DNA from 3 places in the Staphylococcus dromedarii genome. Region 2 is predicted to be linked to each of the others. Evidence: riboswitches for the same ligand, from Rfam matches in the RefSeq annotation. Region 2 holds a riboswitch; each other region holds the start of a gene.
The links. Region 2 has a riboswitch for thiamine pyrophosphate ahead of thiO (glycine oxidase ThiO). Riboswitches for the same ligand answer to the same signal wherever they lie in the genome.
Positions count from the first base shown of each region.

Region 1: linked by a shared signal. The riboswitch ahead of thiD (bifunctional hydroxymethylpyrimidine kinase/phosphomethylpyrimidine kinase) and the one ahead of thiO (glycine oxidase ThiO) in region 2 are both predicted to bind thiamine pyrophosphate.
Region 3: linked by a shared signal. The riboswitch ahead of MUA88_RS03460 (ECF transporter S component) and the one ahead of thiO (glycine oxidase ThiO) in region 2 are both predicted to bind thiamine pyrophosphate.

Region 1 is NZ_CP094718.1:1,679,233-1,686,252, forward strand. Features, by position in the region: gene yidC (membrane protein insertase YidC) at 1-620, opposite strand, end outside; gene thiE (thiamine phosphate synthase) at 709-1,347, opposite strand; gene thiM (hydroxyethylthiazole kinase) at 1,337-2,143, opposite strand; gene thiD (bifunctional hydroxymethylpyrimidine kinase/phosphomethylpyrimidine kinase) at 2,143-2,949, opposite strand; TPP riboswitch at 3,027-3,126, opposite strand; gene MUA88_RS08360 (single-stranded DNA-binding protein) at 3,632-3,991, opposite strand; gene MUA88_RS08365 (YwpF-like family protein) at 4,182-4,616, shown strand; gene fabZ (3-hydroxyacyl-ACP dehydratase FabZ) at 4,658-5,098, opposite strand; gene murA (UDP-N-acetylglucosamine 1-carboxyvinyltransferase) at 5,156-6,421, opposite strand; gene MUA88_RS08380 (DUF1146 family protein) at 6,496-6,726, opposite strand; gene MUA88_RS08385 (F0F1 ATP synthase subunit epsilon) at 6,931-7,020, opposite strand, start outside.
Region 2 is NZ_CP094718.1:2,150,896-2,157,915, reverse strand. Features, by position in the region: gene ahpC (alkyl hydroperoxide reductase subunit C) at 1-262, opposite strand, end outside; gene MUA88_RS10710 (2-keto-4-pentenoate hydratase) at 872-1,648, opposite strand; gene MUA88_RS10705 (NADPH-dependent oxidoreductase) at 1,782-2,537, shown strand; gene MUA88_RS10700 (L-cystine transporter) at 2,588-3,979, opposite strand; gene thiO (glycine oxidase ThiO) at 4,062-5,159, opposite strand; TPP riboswitch at 5,274-5,376, opposite strand; gene MUA88_RS10690 (DNA-binding protein) at 5,458-6,057, opposite strand; gene MUA88_RS10685 (hypothetical protein) at 6,168-6,842, opposite strand.
Region 3 is NZ_CP094718.1:703,427-710,446, reverse strand. Features, by position in the region: gene ptsP (phosphoenolpyruvate--protein phosphotransferase) at 1-659, opposite strand, end outside; gene MUA88_RS03485 (phosphocarrier protein HPr) at 659-925, opposite strand; gene MUA88_RS03480 (DUF697 domain-containing protein) at 1,079-1,609, opposite strand; gene MUA88_RS03475 (class I SAM-dependent rRNA methyltransferase) at 1,664-2,836, opposite strand; gene auxA (lipoteichoic acid stability factor AuxA) at 2,977-4,296, opposite strand; gene graF (glycopeptide resistance-associated protein GraF) at 4,563-4,694, shown strand; TPP riboswitch at 4,776-4,875, shown strand; gene MUA88_RS03460 (ECF transporter S component) at 5,009-5,584, shown strand; gene MUA88_RS03455 (ABC transporter ATP-binding protein) at 5,599-7,005, shown strand; gene MUA88_RS03450 (energy-coupling factor transporter transmembrane component T family protein) at 6,998-7,020, shown strand, end outside.

The DNA of each region.
Region 1 (7,020 bases), 470 kb from region 2:
TAACCCATTTGTCTTTGCTCTTGTGGCATGTTTGATAAAGATACATAAGCTTGTAAGAAATATAAAATACCGGCGATTAATGTAATCCAAATATCTGGCTTATCTAATTGGAACCACATGAAATCAGGGTACTTCGTAATACCGCCACCTGTTGGATATCTAAGGACGAAGTATAATCCCATAATAATCGGCATTTGGATAAGTAATGGTAAACAACCAATCATACTAGACATTGGGTTCATACCATATTTCTTGTAAACATCCATCATTTCTTGGTTGGCTGCAAGTTTTTCTTCTTGTGTACGCGCACGCTTAACCTTTTCTTGTACTGCAGTAATGTCAGGTTTTGCAACCTTCATTTTTTCACGCATCATATGCATGTTTTTGTAGTTTGATAACATCAATGGTAACAATACAATACGTACGACTAATACGATAATAATAATCGCAAGACCGTAGTTATTATCTAATTGATGACCCAACCAATGAATTAAACGGTCCATTGGTTGTACAAATGTATTGTAAAAGAAACCATCACGATTTTCAGGTTTACTATAGTCACAACCAGCTAAGAATAGTGTGACACCTAAAAGCATGGCCAGTAACGCTTTGTTCTTCATTTTTCCACCTCTATACTATTATTCACATAAGTGTCATTTTATCATATAACGTATTGAGGTGGAAACATTTCTCTGTTTTTAAGTCTATTTATTTAAAATAATGCAAGTAGCGTGACACAGATCTTTCAATATTATCACTTTGTGTAATTGAAGAAATCGTTGCAACCCCATCCGCACCATTATTAATAATAGAAGCCATATTTTCTTCAGTAATACCACCTATCGCAACAATTGGAATTTCCTCATCATAGCGGCGCATACGACGAATCATTTCAATACCACCTGCTTGTTTGGCATCACTTTTTGATTGTGTTCTATAAACAGGACCAACACCGATATAATCTACATGTGTTAGGTCCGATTGATCATATTCTTCAAAATTACTTACGCTCAAACCGATGATTTTATCCCCTGCTTGCGCATAAAAACTTTGAACTTCTGCATCATCTTGTCCTACATGAATACCATCTGCATCAATTTCCAATGCTAAATCAACATCATCATTGACAATAAATGGCACTTGATAGGCTTTACAAAGTTTTTGAAGTGCTAATGCTTTTTCCTTTTTAGCCTCTCCAGTCAGAGCTGAAGGCCCTTTTTCACGGAATTGAAACATCGTAATACCTGCTTTTAATGCTGATTCAAGGATGTCATCTAAGTTTCCTTTTTTTACGTCTTGCGTCCCCGCAATAAAGTAAACACGTAATTGTTTACGATCAAATGTCATCATTCTTCACTTCTCTCTTTTTTATCTCTTGCTGAAAAGCTACCGTCGCCGTTTGATTCAATGCATCTAAAAAGGCAACGGAGAATGTACCCGGTAAGTCAGCACCCGCTCTCACTTCCGCACGTTCGGCAGAAATCGTATAATATGATACCGCTTCTGATAATTTTTCTATTGAAGGATGTGTTTCTTTCATTAAAAAACTAGCAATCACAGCGCCTAATAAACAACCCGTACCTGTCACTTTTACAAGTAACGGTGTGCCATTGTCTAAGGCGAAGACACGTCCATCTTGAACAATGATGTCTGTTTTTCCAGTCATTACAATTGCTGCACCATATTTCAAATGTGCTTTTCGAGCTGCTTCAACAGGTACGTCCTCAATGGTACTATCTGTTCCCTTCATCGTTGCAGATGCATCCACTAATGACAATATCTCTGAAGCATTTCCTTTAATGACCGTTACCTGTATTTCTTCTAAAAATTTGCGACAAAAATCTTTTCTAAACTGAGAGGCACCCACAGCAACAGGATCTAAAACAATCGGCACATTTTGTCGATTCGCTTCTTTCGCTATTTTTAACATATCTTCACCACTTTGTTGTGTCAAAGTGCCAATATTGATAAGTAATGCTTGTGCTACTTTAAAAAAGTCTGCTGCTTCTTCAGGTGCCTCACTCATTGCAGGACTTGCGTCTAAACTGAGTAAACCATTTGCTGTGAAATTTTTGACAACATCGTTTGTATAACAAATAACAAGTGGTTGTGCTTCACGTACGCTCGTTAGATAATCACTCATTAATCCCACCCTTTCTGTGCTTGATATGCAAAGTGATTCACCGGACCTCTGCCACGTCCAATTTCTGGCGTATACTTAATTGCTAAAGAAATAAACTCTTTCGCCTTAGCAACTGCTTCATAGACAGAACGCCCTTTCGCTAATTCCGCCGTAATAACTGCTGAAAATGTACATCCTGTTCCATGTGTATGTTCGGTTGGATAACGTTCATCTTCAAATACATAATGCCCTTCTCGTGTGAATAGATAGTCCGTCGCATCTCCTGCTAAATGACCACCTTTAATCACGACACCTTTTGCACCAATTTCATTAATGAAAAAGTTTCCTGCACGATGAATTTGATCCATTGTTTCTATCTTGAAACCTGTAATTTCTTCTGCTTCTGGAATATTAGGTGTTGCAACATCTGCATAAGGTAACAATGTCTCTTTCAGTTGATTTCGAACTTGTTCAGCCATAAGTGAGTCACCACTTTTAGCGACCATTACTGGGTCGATTACATATGGAATATCAATCTTTTTTAAATACTGTTGAATAATCTGCATCATCTCAGGTGTCGGTATCATACCTGTCTTAAGTGCATGTGGTGGTTCATCTGTAAAAACACTTTCTAGCTGTTCTTCTAACCAAGCAGGTTCAAGGTTATGAATATGTTGTACACCGAGTGAGTTTTGTGCCACGATGCTAGTGATTGCACTCATGCCATAAACACCACAAGCATGGAATGCCTTTAAGTCTGCCATTGCACCTGCACCACCTGATGGATCTGTTCCTGCAATCGATAACGCAATCTTAGGTTTTTGAATCATTTGAATACCTCCGTGTTTTGTTTTTAATTCATATAGACTACACAGAGGTACCAAGGACGGTTCATTTTGTCTTGATACATTATTGTCTACTTCCCTACGTTGGTATCATCCAAATCAGGTTCAAAGGGTTTGAAATTTCATTCATCTCAGCCAGTGGCGCCCCTAGTAGTCTTCAATGATTAATTTACTTAAATTTAGCAAACTCACTCTGTTTTTTCAAATTAATACAAATACAAACAAAATTATTTCTTATCTCGCTTTTGCCCAATCCTCCCTATTAAAAATCTAATCATAAATAACAACAAGACAGATACGCTATTAATTAACTGATGGCCTATATCATTTGATTGGGACTTTTCGACAGAATTAAGAACACTATTTCGTTTCGTTGTAGTACCTCTTTGATATGTGACAAGCCAATAAGGTGTCGTCTCATATCAATCACTTACTCTTCGCGATTCAACAAAATATGGGAATCTATTAAAATCACTATTAATTCAGCCTTCTGCATGATGTGATATGTATAAGACGGGTCCACGCCTTACGCATTGTGCAACCCGCCTTTAATAATACGGAAACGTTCAATTAAAAAAACAAATAAAAGAGATTAAGGAATTATTTAGAGAGTGGTCCATAAATAATGAATAAGTGGTGGATACAAATATTTAGGGAATGGATGTTAAAACGAGACAAGAGTGGTGTCGCTGGCGTTAATACGGGGTGGGACTTCAAGTTTTTCAACAGATTCAACGACAACTTCAGTTGAAAAACGTTTTTCGTCATTAAATTGATAACGACGTGTCGTGAGATAACCTTCAATAGAGAGCGTGTCTCCTTGACTAACTTCTTGATCAATTTGTATTGCAATAGGGACAAATGCTTTACAATTCAAGTAGTCATAGATAGGCGCCTTTCCTTTTTCTTTATATTTGCGTTCAACCGCAAGAAAAAAGGTTACAAAATAACTGCCTGGCTTCTCATAATACTTTGGTGCTTTAGAGACAGTGCCAATTGCTTTAATTTGATTAATTATTTTCACCTCCTGAAAGTATGATAGTATAGAAGTAAATAAAAAGGCAAATTGTCATCTTTTAATTTATCATGCTTAATTCATGATATTAATTGAACAATTATCGTTTTAAGCACTAATAGTATGACAATTTGCGTTATAATAAGAATGATTAATTAAAAAAATGTAAAATTTAAAAACTTTAGGGGATGATGGCGACATGAAGACTTTTAAAGCCGTACGATTTCAAATTGTATCCGATAATAGTAGTGTCACTGAATATGAATTAATCGATGGCGTCATTATAAACAAAGAGGATCGGGGAACAGGTTGGTTGCTTGAAATTGTTATTTCAGATATCCATAAAGAGCAAATGACCGCTTACATGGACAATAACGAATTACTCAATATCCGGGTTGTCATTACACGTCCATCTAATGATCCAGCATTATTTGATGCAACGATTAAACATATTACACAGCTTAAAGATAAGATTTCAGTTATCTTTGAATGCCATATTTATACGCTACGCCAAGTATATGCAGAAAGCTTATTAGAACAACTTGTTGACGAAGGTTTAGAAGGCGATGACTTGATTAAAACCTTCAGTCGTAAAATGCAATCGAAACCTCGACTTAAAGATGAACGCCAGTAAGTATAAACATACTTCTGGCGTTTTCTCTTGCTTTTATCATTTTATTCTGGTGATTGAAGTGCAAATGTTAGTTCGCAGCTACATGCAAGTTGTCCATCAACAGTTGCTTTAGCTGTTCCTTTACCAATTGGCCCTTTTATCTTTGTAATTTCAACTTCTAGTGTTAATGTATCTCCAGGAACGACTTGTCTTTTAAATCGACATTTATCAATTCCTGCAAATAAGGCTATTTTGCCTTTATTTTCTTCACTGTTCAGCATTGCGACTGCGCCTGTTTGTGCCAATGCTTCTGTAATCAGCACACCTGGCATCACGGCATATTCAGGAAAATGACCTTGGAAAAATGACTCATTACCTGATACTTGCTTAATTCCTACACAGCGCTTGCCTTCTTCATATTCAACAATTTTATCAATCAACAAAAATGGCTGACGATGTGGAATAATTTTTTTAATCTCATTATAGTCAAAAATAGTTTCCATCTTTTATGAACCCCCTAATGATTTGAACAGGTATCTAAAAAATTTAGGCTTTATTCGTTAATTATTAACACGTTCAATGTCTGCACCGAGTGCTTTTAATTTTCCGTGGAAGTCAACATATCCACGATCAAGATGTTTTAGCTCTGTAACGGTTGTTTCACCTTCAGCCACAAGACCAGCTAAAATAAGTGCCGCTGCTGCACGTAAGTCTGTTGCTTTTACTTGTGCACCTTGTAATGCGCTTTTGCCTTGAATTTTAGCATTACGTCCTTCAACAGAAATGTTAGCATTCATACGTTTAAATTCTGCAACGTGCATAAAGCGATTTTCAAAAACAGTTTCCGTTACAACTTTATGACCTTCTGCTGTTAAGAGGAGTGCCATCATTTGTGACTGCATATCTGTTGGGAACCCAGGATGTGGTAATGTTTTAACATCTACTGGTTTTAGTTGTTCTGGTGCCGTTACACGGATACCATCTTCACGATATTCTAGTTTTACCCCCATTTCTTCAAGCTTATATACAAGACTTGTCATATGTTCTTTAGTGGCACCTTTAACAAATACATCTCCTCTTGTAATCGCAGCTGCAATCATGAGCGTTCCTGCTACGATACGGTCTGGAATAATCGCATGTGATGTACCATATAGCTTTTCAACACCATGAATCACGATTGTATCTGTTCCAGCACCTTTTACATCGCCACCCATTTCATTAATGTAATTAGCTAAGTCTACAATTTCAGGTTCACGTGCAACATTTTCAATAACTGTACGTCCTTTTGCTAATGAAGCTGCCATAATAATATTTTGAGTTGCACCTACACTTGGGAAGTCTAAGTGAATATCACATCCTACAAGACCATTCGGCGCCGTTGCATGGATAAATCCTGCTTCTTGATGAATTTCAGCACCTAATGCTTCAAAACCTTTAAGATGTTGCTCAATCGGACGAGAACCAATTGCACATCCTCCAGGTAAAGCCACTTTTGCAACGCCAAGACGCGCCAATAAAGGCCCCATCACTAGAATACTCGCACGCATTTTACTAACATATTCATATGGTGCTTCTTCATTTAATTGTTTTGTCGCATCTACTGTGACAACTTGTGTTGCTTCATCATATGCAACGTCTGCATTCAAAACACTCAATACATTATTGATTGTTTCCACGTCACTTAATGGCGGTACATTTCGTAATTCACTTTTACCGTCACTCGCTAATAGAGCTGCTGTAATGATCGGTAAAACTGCATTTTTTGCCCCTTCAACAGTTACGTTTCCTTTTAATGTTTGTCCGCCTCGTACAATAATTTTATCCATCTTCAAAAATCCTCCACTATCTCTCTATACACTTTCATCATTACTAAAAATAAATTTCATCGTATTCTTGATTGTTAAAATAAATATTTCAGTTGTGTTGAAAACTTAAGCAAGTCCATCACAAAGTTACTAACACCTGTTCCAATTGTAATTGCCAAAAAAATCATGACAACTTGTACTTGAACTGGGTATCCTTTTTTAAAAAATTGATCTAATCTAATTGCATTTAGTGCCCAGTAGGCAACACAAATACAGAGTACATGCATCACGATATGCGCGACTGCAAACTGTCCTAAATATTCCATCATGTTGCTCCTTTACACATAAATCTATTATGATTTTACATGATTTTACTGCCAATTCATACTATTAGTACTTAAATAGGAAAGAATACTTTTAAAATATGTGCTGTTTACAACCACATCTATGAAATAGAGAAAGATTCTCTTTCATAGAATACCAAAAGAAGGTTTAGCCTATATTTAAGCTAAACCTTCTTTTATGAATGATTATTTGAATTTGGCTACTTCGATACGGTTTTCTGCGCGCTTCAATGCACGTTCTGCACGCTTCATGTCAGTATCTTCTTTGTCGCCTTC
Region 2 (7,020 bases):
AGTGATCGTGCCAAGCTTTGTGTACGAAGTGTGTGTCTGTTGATACAGAGAATACGTTTGTACCAAGTTCTTGTAATTTCTCATAATGGCTTTGAACATCTTGTAATTCTGTTGGGCATACGAAAGAGAAGTCTGCTGGGTAGAATACAACAACACTCCAGTTACCTTTTAAATCTTCTTGTGTTACCTCAACGAATTCGTCTGTTTTTGCATTGTACGCTTGTGCTGTGAATTCTCCAATTTGTTTACCGATTAATGACATGTTGAATAGCCTCCTAGGAATGTATATTAATTATTATTAGATTAGAATTAACGCAAAGCCTTCTTTGTTATAATTCCTTTTTAATAATAATTCTAATCTTAAGTGTTATTATGGCATGGAACGATACATACGTCAATTATTAAGCAGTAATAATTGAACATCAACTTTCATCATGCGAAATGACGCAATTGAATTGGTATAGAAAGTAGTTTTAAATGCAGTTCCTGCCTATCCTTATCATATCATTGATGGGGTCCAATTCTCAATTAATGACATCTTTATTGAAAATATATGAGCTCCCAGAGTGTCTACAGGCAATATCAAAAGAAGAGGGATATTCACCATTCATATACTCGGGAGCTGTGTTATGTGCGAGAGAAGTAGGGCGCAATGTCTAGGGGTTGAGACATAATAAATTTGCGCTCTGGGAAACCGATTGATTGTCAGTGTTTGAGAAGCAGAATTTTCAACAGAATTTCGCGATTCCGGCAAAATTTGAAAAGTAAGTTTGCTCATTGTTCGGTTCTGCTCAAATCCTAGGTGCTTTTGTCCCAACCTGATTTATTGCTGTTTAAATTTTAATGACTTCTCTACACATGGTTATATGCTTTATTCAAATGTTACAGTGACTTGACCCACATCTTTGTAGTCAACTGTGTAAGTGCCTTTTTCTGCCTTGATAGGTGGGATGAAAGTACCAGACGAGATGACATCGCCTTTTTTAAGTGACTTACCATGGCTTGCTAACTTTTGACTGAGCCATTGTACGGCTTTAACAGGGTTACCTAATACTTCAGATGCGACACCTGTTTTGACTTCTGAACCATTGTGTTTCAATGACATTGTGACTGCACCAAGTTTGTCATAATCTAGTTGTGCGACAGGTTCTCCAACAACGACAAGTCCAGTTGCTGTGTTATCGGATAATAAGTCACCTAATGTAAAGTTTGGAAACCAATCTTCATAGCGCGCATCAGGGACTTCAATAGCTGGTGCTAACTGTGAATGATTGAGGACATCCTCAACGCTTGGGTCAGAAGGCAAGTCTTCTGTAACGACAAATACCAATTCGGGCTCGATTAATGGCGCAAACATCTCTCCTAATTTGACAGTTGCACCGCTTTGTTTAATGACTGTTTTAAGTAATGTACCATAGGCAGGTTCATGTGTATTTGCATATGCTTGTGTTTCTGCACTTGTCATACTTACTTTATATCCTGCCACATCTGTCTGATGATGTTCTTTTAATTGTGCAATAAGTGCATCCTGTGTTTGATAGCCTAAAACCTCATCTACATTTTCTTCAGGATTGAGAAAAGGGATAGGTTGATGTGTTTTATAAGCTTGAAAAACTTGCTCTGCTAATTGTTGCGATGTTTGAGTCATAAAGACACTCCTTTGTCAGAAAATTGATACTTTTATGATAAAGGTTTGTGATTCAAGAATCAAGTGTGCAGTGTACATGCGTTTTAAGGTGTCATTTGATAACATAAAAATAAAGAATAGGGGAGTGAAACGAATGTCAGATTATGTATATCATTTAGCAAAGCAACATCACTCAGTGAGAAAGTTTAAAGCGGAAACATTAACGCGTGAAACAGTCGCAAAGTTGATTGAGGCAGGTCAGATGGCATCAACATCAAGCTATCTGCAAACGACGTCTGTGATTGGTGTAGAAGATGTTGAAAAGAAAATGGCTTTAAAAGAAGTATCGGGACAACCGCATGTGTTAGATAATGGCTACTTGTTAGTATTCGTCATTGACTACAATAGACATGATCTTGTGAGTGAACAACAAGGAAAGAACATGTCGACAAGTTTTGAATCTGCGGAAGGCTTGTTAGTTGGGACGGTGGATGCGTCATTGATGGCTCAAAATATTGCGTTAACAGCAGAGGATATGGGCTACGGCATTGTTTACTTAGGATCACTACGCAATGATGTGGCACGTGTTCGTGAAATTTTAGACTTACCTGAGCATACTTTCCCAATATTTGGTATGGCAATAGGTGTACCGGCAGATGATGAGAATGGCTCGCCTAAACCACGATTGCCATTAGAGCATGTCTTTCATGTGGATACGTATAACAATGATCGTGATGAGGCACGCCAACATTTAGCAGCATATGATCAAACGGTATCTGATTATTATAAAGAAAGAACGGATGGACGCCGAACAGAAACATGGTCAGAACAAGTCGCGAACTTTATGAGTAGTAAACAGCGCTTAGAGATGAGAGATTGGTTGCAAGAGTCAGGATTCAATAAAATATAGCCAAAAAAATACCACATGCGCAAGAGTGCGTATGTGGTGTTTTTGGATGATTAATGACTTGTTGTTAGCTCGTCATATTGATTGTCATTGAAGACATCTTCATCCAATTGTTTTGTTAATTTTGCTGTACCTGTTCCGGCTAATATTGAGTCATTAACATTTAATGCTGTACGTCCCATATCAATTAAAGGTTCGACTGAAATAAGAACACCTGCAAGACCGACTGGTAAGTTTAATGCAGAAAGTACGAGGATAGATGCAAATGTTGCACCACCACCGACACCTGCTACACCAAATGAACTGATGATCACAACGATGATAAGTGTTGCGATGAACTGTAGGTCAATCTCAACACCTGCAACTGGTGCTACCATGATGGCAAGCATTGCAGGGTAAATACCGGCACAACCATTTTGACCGATAGATAAACCGAAAGAACCTGAGAAGTTTGCAATCGCTTGTGGAACGCCTAAACGATTCGTTTGTGTTTGAATGTTAAGTGGTAATGTACCTGCGCTTGAACGTGAAGTGAAGGCAAATAGCATCACTTCTGCTGTTTTCTTCACATATTGGATTGTGTTAACACCTAAAACCAATAAGATGAGCAAGTGAATAATATACATTGTGATTAATGCAGCATAAGATGCGATAACAAATTTACCGAGTGTCCAAATCGCTGCAAAGTCACTTGTTGCCAATGTGTTTAACATAATCGCTAAGATCCCATAAGGTGTTAAGCGTAATACAAAAGTTACGATGGCCATAACAAGTGAGTACACGGCATCAATACCGCGTTTTAATACATGGCCATTTTCAGGTTGTTTACGTGCAACACGTAAATAAGCAAAACCAATAAACGCAGCAAAAATAACGACTGCGATTGTTGAAGTCGCACGCGCCCCTGTAAAGTCTAAGAATGGATTTGCAGGGAGTAATTCTAAAATTTGTGCTGGCAATGTCGTTGCTGTTAAGTCTTTTGCCGTTTGTGTAATTTCTGAACTACGTGCATTTTCAGCTTGGCCTAAATCAATCGTTGATGCATCTAGGCCAAATAACATCGCATAGGCAATTCCGACAATGGCTGAAACGGCAACAGTACCGATTAAAAACATGAAGATGTAACCGCCCATTTTGGCAAACTTCTCACCAAGGTCGATTTTTGTAAATGCTGCAATAATTGAAATAAATACTAATGGAATAACGATCATTTTTAAGAGGGAAATATATCCATTACCAATGATACCAATCCATTCAGTTGTTTGTGTTGTTATTTTGCTGTCTGCACCGTAAAGGAGTTGTACGACAATCCCGAGTACGATACCAAGACCGAGGGCAACAAAGACACGTGTTGGGAATTTAACGTGTTTCTTCGCCATCACCCATAGTCCAATCATGAACCCAGCAAAGATAATTAAATTAAGTATGATTAAAAATAAAGACATTTTGACGCTCCCTTCTAATTCCGACTTGTATTATAAGGATAATGGCAAGTGCTGTTAAAATCAACCCTTGTGCATGAAATTCTTATTTTATAGGGGAGAAAGGTCTTAATTGAGTTGCTGCCCTAGCATCTCCATCAATAAGCTGTGCCATACGTTCGCCAACAATAGGGGAGAGCAGGATACCATTTCGATAATGTCCGGTAGAGATGTAAAGATTATCGCGAAGTGCCCCCATAATCGGTACTTCATTCGATGTGATTGGTCGAATGCCTGTCCAAGTTTTAATGACATGATGTTCTCGCAGTTGTGGAATCATCAGTTGGCTTTCGCGATCTAACCATTGCAGGTTTTCCTCTTTATTCTGGGTACTCCAATTATCTCGTTCTGAAGTTGCCCCAATAAGATAGCGATTTGGTTTTTTAGGAACGATATAGCAACCATTCATATTAAAAATAGTTTCCTTCAGTCCTTTATAAGAAGAGGCGATTAGTTTTACGTCTCCTTTGACAGGGTGTGTCGGAAGGTGAATATCAAGTTGATGTAACAATTCCCCACTCCAAGCACCAGCTGCAATAATTAATTCATCTGCATTAAATGTTCCCTTAGAAGTTGTGATTTGATAATGTGATGCCTGTTGCGTGATATGTAACACTTCTGTATGTAAGTGTAGATCAATATGCGCACGTTTTGAGACAGATTGTAACAAAGCTTGCGTATATAGGTTGGCATTGATTTGACCGTCATCATGTATTTTGAACGCAGCGCAAGACGCCGTATCACAATAAGGGAAACGTTGACGTAATTGTTCAGGTGTTAATTGATAAATCTCATGGTCTTGTTGTGCTAGGAAAGCAAATTGTTTTTCAACTGCTGGAATGTCTTGTGGTGTCGTCGCCACTTTGATTAGCCCGTGAGATTGTAATTCAATATCCATATTTGTTTCTTTTAAAAGTTGTTGTGCTGTTGCTGGCATCATGGCACGACTTTCCATAGCCAAATGGTACAAAGGTGTATCTTCAAAAAACTCATTTTGTGCCCCCAACATACCACCAGCCGCGTAAGATGCATTCATACGTGGTGTGGAGCGATCGATGATATGAATGTGCCGATTTTGAGGGTTCAGTTGTCTGGCAATAGATAGCCCCATGACACCAGCTCCGATAATAACTGTCTGTAACATAAAAAAACCTCCTGCATGTGGGATGCAGGAAGTTGACATGTATGATTGAAATTGAGTCACATAAAATGCGAGCGTCAATGATATGATAGAACGTTGTATTTGCGTTGTGAAACGCGTGACAGATCATTGCTTCCCTTCGATGGTATTAACCATATCAGGTTCAAAGAGTTAAGAGTCAATCTTTCTCAGCTCACTTCGAGCACCCCTAGCATGTTATTTAATTTTAAGAGAGCGAGACAAAGGTTGGGAGCGTATTTATTGGCTCCCAACACAAAATTGATGTCTTATCTCTATTGTTCTAACCGCCGAACAAGCGTTGTAAAAAGCCTTTTTTCTCATTGCGTTCAATTGTATGTGCTAACGCTTTTTGTCCTTCGATTTGTGATTCAATATGTTTTTGTGTTGTACCAAGTTGTTCAGTTTGTTGTTTTTGTGCTTCTGTCAATGCTTCCATTGATGCACTATTTGATTTAAGTTGTTCTTCTAACTTGTTGTGTAATTGAGAGAGTGCTTCTTGTTGTTGATGTACTTGTGTCACCATTTGACCAAGAATTTGGCGTTCTTCACGCATTTGATTGATTTCATTATGCAACTCATTGAACAAGTTAGAAAGTTGTTGATCAGCAGGAAGTTGTTGTGAGTCTTCCTTTACAATCACTTGTAAAAAGTCTTTTTCCTTCTCAAGTTCTTCAAATGCAAGCTCGTAACTATTTGTTTGTCCAACACGCTCTGCAATCTCTTGGAAAAGTTCAATATCTTCTTCTTTGAAGTCAGTCGCTTCACGTCCACGGTATTCTGTTTTACCTAAATGGTAACCACGTTCTTCAAGATGCTGAACAATTTTTCGGACTTGCTTTTCGCTTAAGCCAGACTTTTGTGCGAATTCTTTTGTTAGCATATCATCGGATCCTTTCTCCTACAATTTAGACGACTGTCAGTGTTCGTTCAGTGACCCTTCAGTCTTACCTCCTCTTTATTGTAGCGACTTTATGGACCGATTTCAAGAGCTTATGCACTCGGTTCTTTTCGTAGGTCCATCTTCACAAGCAACGGATAGATCACTTTGCGTGGCAGTCTATTTGCGAAGACATACTTGAGGATATAGCAAGATTTGATGCTTGCTCCATAGATATCTTTTGTTAAAGGAATATTTGTCTTGATATATAAATCTAATGGGACAGGTTTTCCATTGCGGTTAAGTGATGGTTGTATATATGAAAGCTTCGTTTGCTTTTCAAATCCTTGCTGCGTTAAGAAACGTCTACGAAATGCAATGTCGTCTGCTGTTTTTGAATCTACATCTGGTGATTCAAAAGTAGATTCGAACATAAAGAAGTTAACATCACGACCATGAAGTTGTTGAGCCAGAGCGTTGATGTTTGTCTCAGTTTGATGAAGTGTTGCTTCAAGATACGATTCGCGTTGAGGGCCTTCCTCTGCAAGTAAATAAATAATAAAGCCAGCATTTGTCGTTGCTTCATAATGTGCAGTGGCAAAGCTAACAACACGGTCATCTTCAATACCGACTAAGAAGACGTAATCATTTTTCGTCTTTTCCGTTTTGAGTGATTGAACAAAGACGGACTCATCTTCAGTGACAAGATCGTCTAACTTTCCTAAATAAAAGTCTAATGTAGGTTGATACCATTGATCTTGTGTTGATTTAATTTGAATAAATTCCATAGTCTATCACCTCTTTGTAATGGCTTTAGTATAGCATAATCAATTCTACTAAATATATATGAGAAACCATATAAAAACATTCGAGCAGCATGTACGGCTCGAGTGTGATAGAACATATTCAAAAGTTTTTATGACAGTTGATGTTGCTTAAAAATGTAACTACAAAAGAATACGGCAA
Region 3 (7,020 bases), 750 kb from region 2:
ATAATCATGTCACCTTGTTTTACAGATTCAGTAATTGATTTTGTACCAACAACCGCTGGAATTTCTAATGAACGGCTCATAATCGCTGAGTGTGATGTACGACCACCAATATTTGTTACAAATCCTTGCACATATTGTTTGTTCAATTGTGCTGTATCAGAAGGTGTTAAGTCATGTGCGACAATAACAACACTCTCATCAATAATACTTGGATTTGGTAATTCAACACCTAAGATATGTGCAAGTACACGTTTAGATACGTCACGGATATCCGCTGCACGCTCTTTCATATACTCATTATTCATTGATTCAAAGATTGTGATGAAGTTTTGCGTCACTGTTGTTAATGCATGTGGTGCACTTGCTTTATCACCTTTAATCATTGCTTTAATTGGGTTGATTAATTCAGGATCATCTAATACTAATAAATGCGCATCAAAAATAGCAGCCTTATCTGGCCCTAATTGTTCTTCCGCATTATTTCTGATTTTTGTTAATTCAATTTTGGCATTGTTTAATGCATTATTGAATTTTTCAACTTCAGTAGATTGATCTTCTGTTGTCTCTTGACTATAACTTAAATCGGGTTCTACGAGCATATACGCTTTGGCAATAGCAACACCCTCAGAAGCTGCAATTCCCTTATTTAATGATGACATTATTTTGTCAAACCTTCTTTTGATAAGACTTCAGTAATTGCTGCAATTGCTTCTTTTTCGTCGCTACCATCTGCGTAGATTGTAATTTCAGCGTCTTTACCAACACCTAAGCTCATAACACCCATAATTGATTTTAAGTTTACTTTTTTCGCATTGTATTCTAATTGTACATCTGATTCAAATTTTGAAGCAGTTTGTACTAGCATAGTTGCTGGACGTGCGTGAATTCCTGTTTCGTCAATAATTACATATGATTGTTGTTCCATCTTATATCTTACTCCTTCTATTGCTTTAATTTTTAGCATAAGCTATTTAACTTCGCTACATGCCTTAACATTACCAAAATTAGCACGTAAATTCAATTGTGAAACCATTATCATGTCGCATGTTTGCTGTTTTTTTACAAATTATCGAACAAATTATAATAGAGACTTGACAACATTTTCACATTTCTGAATATGCTCTTTACCTACTTTGTTCATGAAGTAATAACTGAGAGATGCTGAAACTACTTGACCTACGACAGGGAACCATCTTGTTTGTTTGGCAGCCGTACGTTTCGCCACATCACGAATCAATACTTTCATCAAGCCATCTGAGACCTTTTTACCAATCAACTGACTACCTTGAATACCTGCTGCCATGACAATACGGTCTTTCATGTCATCACTCATTTTATTTACTTGTTTGTGATCCAAGCCATATAGTTTATTGATATCTTCTATAACATCTTTCATCAACTTCATATCAACACCAAAGTCAAATCCTGGAATCGGCACAATTGTTGCACCTGAAGATAACATCGCTTTCTTTTTAACTATATTTTCTGCTTGAATTCTGCGCTCTGCCACTTCTTCATTTGTTTGTGGTAACACATGTTTATTTTTTATTTTTTCTATATTAAATACTTTATTACCTACAAGTTCTGTCACTTTATTTGTTAATTTCATGATTCATCCACCTTTCGTGTATAAGACCCTATCTTATACCCCTTTTAAAGGTATTTAATCCATCAAAGTAACAAAAACAACTTTTAAATATTTAGATGGCTTATAGTGTGGATGCGTTTTAAAGTCTTTTGGCAAGCCCATGACCTCATCAATCTGATATGAGAGACCTTTATCAGACAATGTTTTTTTGATCATATTCTTAAATGCTTTTAGCGTATACATACTATGATTCGTACTCAATACAAGTGTGCCACGCTCGTTTAGTATAGGTAAGGCACCTTCAATCAGTTTGTCGTAGTCTTTCATCACTGAGAATGTTTTTTTCTTATTTCTAGCAAAACTAGGTGGGTCAATGACAATTGTGTCAAATGATAAGTTGTGGCGTTCGGCATACTTAAAGTAATCAAATGTATCCATCACATATAAAGATTGTGTTTTCGGATCGATCCCATTCAAACCGAAATTCTCTTCAGTCATCGGGCGTGAACGGTTTGCAAGGTCTACACTTGTTGTTTGTTCTGCTTGACCAGCTGCAATGACTGAAAAAGCACCTGTATAACTAAATAAATTAAGAACATGTCTTTCCGTACTATAATAGTCACGTATTTTTTTACGAACTTCTTTTTGATCTAAGAAAATACCTGTCATCGGTCCATCATCTAAATGGACGTTATAAAAAGTGAAGTTTTCTTCAATGACGATAGGAAATTCAGGTGCTTCCCCCATTACAAAGCCACCTTCAATATCTGAATCTTTAAAGCGTGTTTTTTCATAAATTGATGTATAGTCAAAAACAGACGTAGCCGCAGCAATGATATCATCACGAAAAGCATAGATACCACGTGAGTACCACTGAATTAAAAGATGGCCATTATAGTTATCGATTGTTAATCCACCTATGCCATCTCCTTCTCCATTCAATAATCGAAATGTATTTGTGCCATCAATATGATAATAATAGTCACGCTCTTGTTTTGCTGCTTCAAATAAATTTTCAAAAAATGCTTGATCAATATCTTCATTTTCATCGTATGACAAGACCCAACCAAGTCCTTTATGCTGATGACCGACATATCCAGTTGCGATATAAACGCCTTTATCTGTTTTAAGATGGAATACATCACCACTTTTCAACGATCTCTGTTGATAAATATCCTCTTCTTCAATCAGTGGATAGCCGTTGAAATATTTCGTTTCTTTCCCGCTATTTAAAATTGCTGTTTTCATTTTATCAGCCTTTCCTCAATGAATTCTTTTCTATCTTAACACGTGATTAGATCAGAAATCGATTTATGTAAAAGATTCCCCCTATCTTAATACTAAAAATAAAAAAGAGCGAGAGATTTCTCTCCCACTCTCTATCGTTCCTATTCTTTTGTCGCTGGTTGACGCAATTGCAATATGAAAGCAATCGTTGCTGGTATTAGCATCAATACGAGAATTGGTGTGATGAAAATAGATAATAACAATCCATGGAATAGAATCACAACATATTCTGTAATTAACTTAAAGAATAGAATACTAATCATAAACAATTGTAAATAGTAGTGCTTTCCTCTAAGCATAAATGTCACTGATGTCACAATGTATGCAATCGCAATGAGAAGTAGTAACAACAAACTGATCCACTCATAGACATACTGTGTTTGTGACAATTGCCAGTCACCTGATGCAAATAATGAGTTACGATTATTAAATTCAAGTAGTATGAAGAAAAATAAAATCACACCACATGCGATATTAACGTAAGCTCTCTTGAACCATTTTGGTCGTTTACGTAAGAAAGATGGAATATCATCTTCTTCAAGCTTCGTCCAACCAAACCATTTTTCTTTAATGTGATCTCTTTTCGTACGTATCTTTTCAATATTAATACTACGACGCGTACGGTGCGAAATATCATGCGTGAACTCAGATGTACGGTTTTGAATATCTTTAAACTGCACTTTAGACTGATCACTATATTGATATTTTTTGCTGCGTAAATATTGGCTGGCTGCCTCATCCAACTCTTCATGAAAGACAGGTAAAGAACGACGTAAAAACAAGAAGTTCCATATTGCCATTTGACCCAGTAGCCATAACACTAAAAAGAAAGTATTAATACTCAGCACATCAATGGGTGCTACTTCTCGTCCTTCAAGTCGTGAATATAACGCTAATTGTGTAAATACATAACTAATACCATATCCAAAAATCAACCACAAGTAGTGTTGCTTTCGGTGCAATGGATTAAGTTCATCTTTAAAAGTAATATAACCAATATGAATTAAAAATGGGAAAATAAAAATAAATGCTAAAATCCCATAGACTTGTGACATAAAAATTAATGTTAATACGAAGAAAATAATACCGATTAATAGGAAAAAGATCGATATGTCGTAATCAAATCGTGTTGTATTGGTTAAAACTCTTGCAATCACTAACATTAGAATCCCAAATGCCAGTATAATCAAACCACTCACTAATGGGAACTCTCCAATGTATTTACTCATTACACGGATAATCTCATGGAAAAAGGTCATGATAAAATCCCAAACATTATCAATACGAGATACATGATGTTTACCTGAGTTGAGTTGTTCAATAAGCGGTATATTTACGAAAATAATAATACTCAGCAATATTGCAAGCGCACCTATAATATAGGAATAAATCACTTCGGTGTACTTATTAAAAAAGGACATCCTCTCACCTCATAAATTATTATATATGAACAATTGTCTGATGTCTTTATAATTGATTAAATTCAGTCTCTAGTATGACTATAAATTTGTGATAGTCAAAATCATTTTAAATGTGTGTTAGTTAGATTAAACTCATCAACCGAATAATGAGAAAGTTGCTTTAGTCCTCCAATCATCCACATACTAAAAAAACTCCAAAAATCATGTTTAATAACCCATAGAACGGATATAGATAACTAACAATAAAATTAAAGGAGTGTTTTATCATGTCAGAAAAAGATTTAAAAAAAGCAGCTGAACAAGCTAAAGAAAAAGAAGAACAATTAAAAGATAAAGCTAATGAGGCAAAAGATGGTATCGATAAAACAAAAGACGATATCCAAAGCACGTTAGATTAATATTCTTATATCAAGTCAAGAGGCATTCATTCTCTTGACTTTTTGTTGTGAGACATGTACATTGTTTATATCAATTGAATACGCACGCACTAGGGGTGTGAGAACTGAGATGAGGAATATCCTCAAACCCTTTGTACCTGACCTAGGTGATACTAGCGGAGGAAAGTGTACGACGTTTATATTTAATATTTGCGGCAATGAGACGCACATTTATTTGAGTTGCTTACATAATAATAGTTATAGCCTCGTTCATAGATCGACGCATATCCCTACTCTAGGGGTGTGCGTTTTTATTTTTTAGGAGGTCCTTTACAATGAAAAAAGGCTTAACATTATCAGACATACTCGTGACAGTTCTAGTCTCTGTCATTTTCGGTGTGGTTTACAACATTTGGTGGGTAGTTACTAAAACGATTCAGCCATTAGGTTTACAAATTGACCAACTTTTATACGGTATGTGGTTCGCAGCAGCCGTTGTAGCATATCTTATCATTCCTAAAATGGGGATTGCATTACTTGCTGAGTTTGCAGCTGGTGCTGGTGAGACAATTATGATGGGTCGTTTTGATATTCCAACGATTGTCTATGCGCTTTTACAAGGTCTCGCTTGTGAGCTTGTTTTTGCAATCGTTCGCTATCGTTCACGCTCATTTATGATTGCACTTTTAGCAGGTTTATCAGCTGCACTCATTAGTTTACCAATTGACTGGTATTATGGTTATTTAGGTGAGGTTGCACAATGGAATCTTATCCTCTATATTGTCTTCCGTATCATTAGTGGTGTCGTACTTGCAGGTGCCTTTCCATATTATCTAGTCAAAGCACTTGATCAGACAGGTGTCACTAAGTTATTCAGACCAGCATCTAAAGACGACTATGATTCCTTATAAGGAGAGAACATACATTGCTTAAAGCAAAAAATCTACGCCTAAAATATCCAAGTGCAACCACTAAAATATTTGATGGTCTCGATATCGAAATCAAAGATAAAGAAAAAGTACTCTTACTTGGGCCATCTGGCTCTGGTAAAAGTACGCTACTCAATGTATTAAGTGGCATTGTACCTGATCTCATTGATTTACCAATGAAGTATGATGAATTGGAGGTAGCTTACCATGCAGGTGTCATCTTCCAAGATCCAGACTCTCAATTCTGTATGCCACAAGTGAACGAAGAACTCGCGTTCATACTAGAAAATCAACAAGTGCCTCAAGAAGAGATGGATGAACGTATTCATGATGCACTTAAAAAGGTACAGCTTGATGTCAATCCCAAACAATCTATTAATCAATTAAGTGGTGGCATGAAACAAAAACTAGCCATTGCTGGTACGTTATTAATGGAAGCAGACACTTTGTTCTTGGATGAACCAACTGCGATGTTAGATATCGAAGCAACTCAAAATCTGTGGGACTTACTCAAAGACTTATGGGCCGATCAAACGGTATTAATCGTAGAACATAAAGTGGCGCATGTTTGGGATTACGTTGATCGTGTTATTCTCATGGATCATCACGGTCGCATCATTCAACAAGGTACGCCAGACATGATATTAGCAAATTTTGAGGACGTATTAACGGAATATGGTGTATGGCATCCTCATGCATGGGACTCCGCGCCTCCTCCAACACATACTAAAGATACATCATCACAAAGTTTCCATTTTAAATACAAAGATGGTGCTATCCAACGTAGTAAAAAAATGCTCTATCATGTTCCTGAGCTTGAAGTTCATCCAGGTGAATGGTTAACAATCACTGGCAAAAATGGAACGGGCAAAACAACGTTATTCGAATCAATGATGCAATTGATTCCTTATCAAGGGAAAATGCAATGGAATCAACAGACATTAAAAAAAGTACGTGATGCTGCCAGTCATATATATTTGGTTTATCAAAATCCAGAACTCCAATTTATTCAAAACAGTGTTTACGATGAAATCTTTGTGAACTATGAATACATGGATCCGCAACATGCTGAGGAGCAAACGAAGGCAATGCTAGCACTACTTGATCTCGCGCATGTTTCGAAACAACATCCTTTCGAGCTTTCAATGGGACAAAAAAGACGCCTGAGTGTCGCAACTGCATTAAGTACCAATGCAGATGTCATCTTACTCGATGAACCTACATTTGGATTGGATAGTCATAATACGTTTAAATTAATTACACTATTCCAAGAGCGCGTTGCAAAAGGTCAAACGATTATCATGATTACACATGACCCACATATTATTGAACGCTACCCATCACGACATTTTGAAGTGTCAGATGGCATGTTGCATGAATTGGAGGTGCCATCACATGATTGAATCGTGGAAAACGCG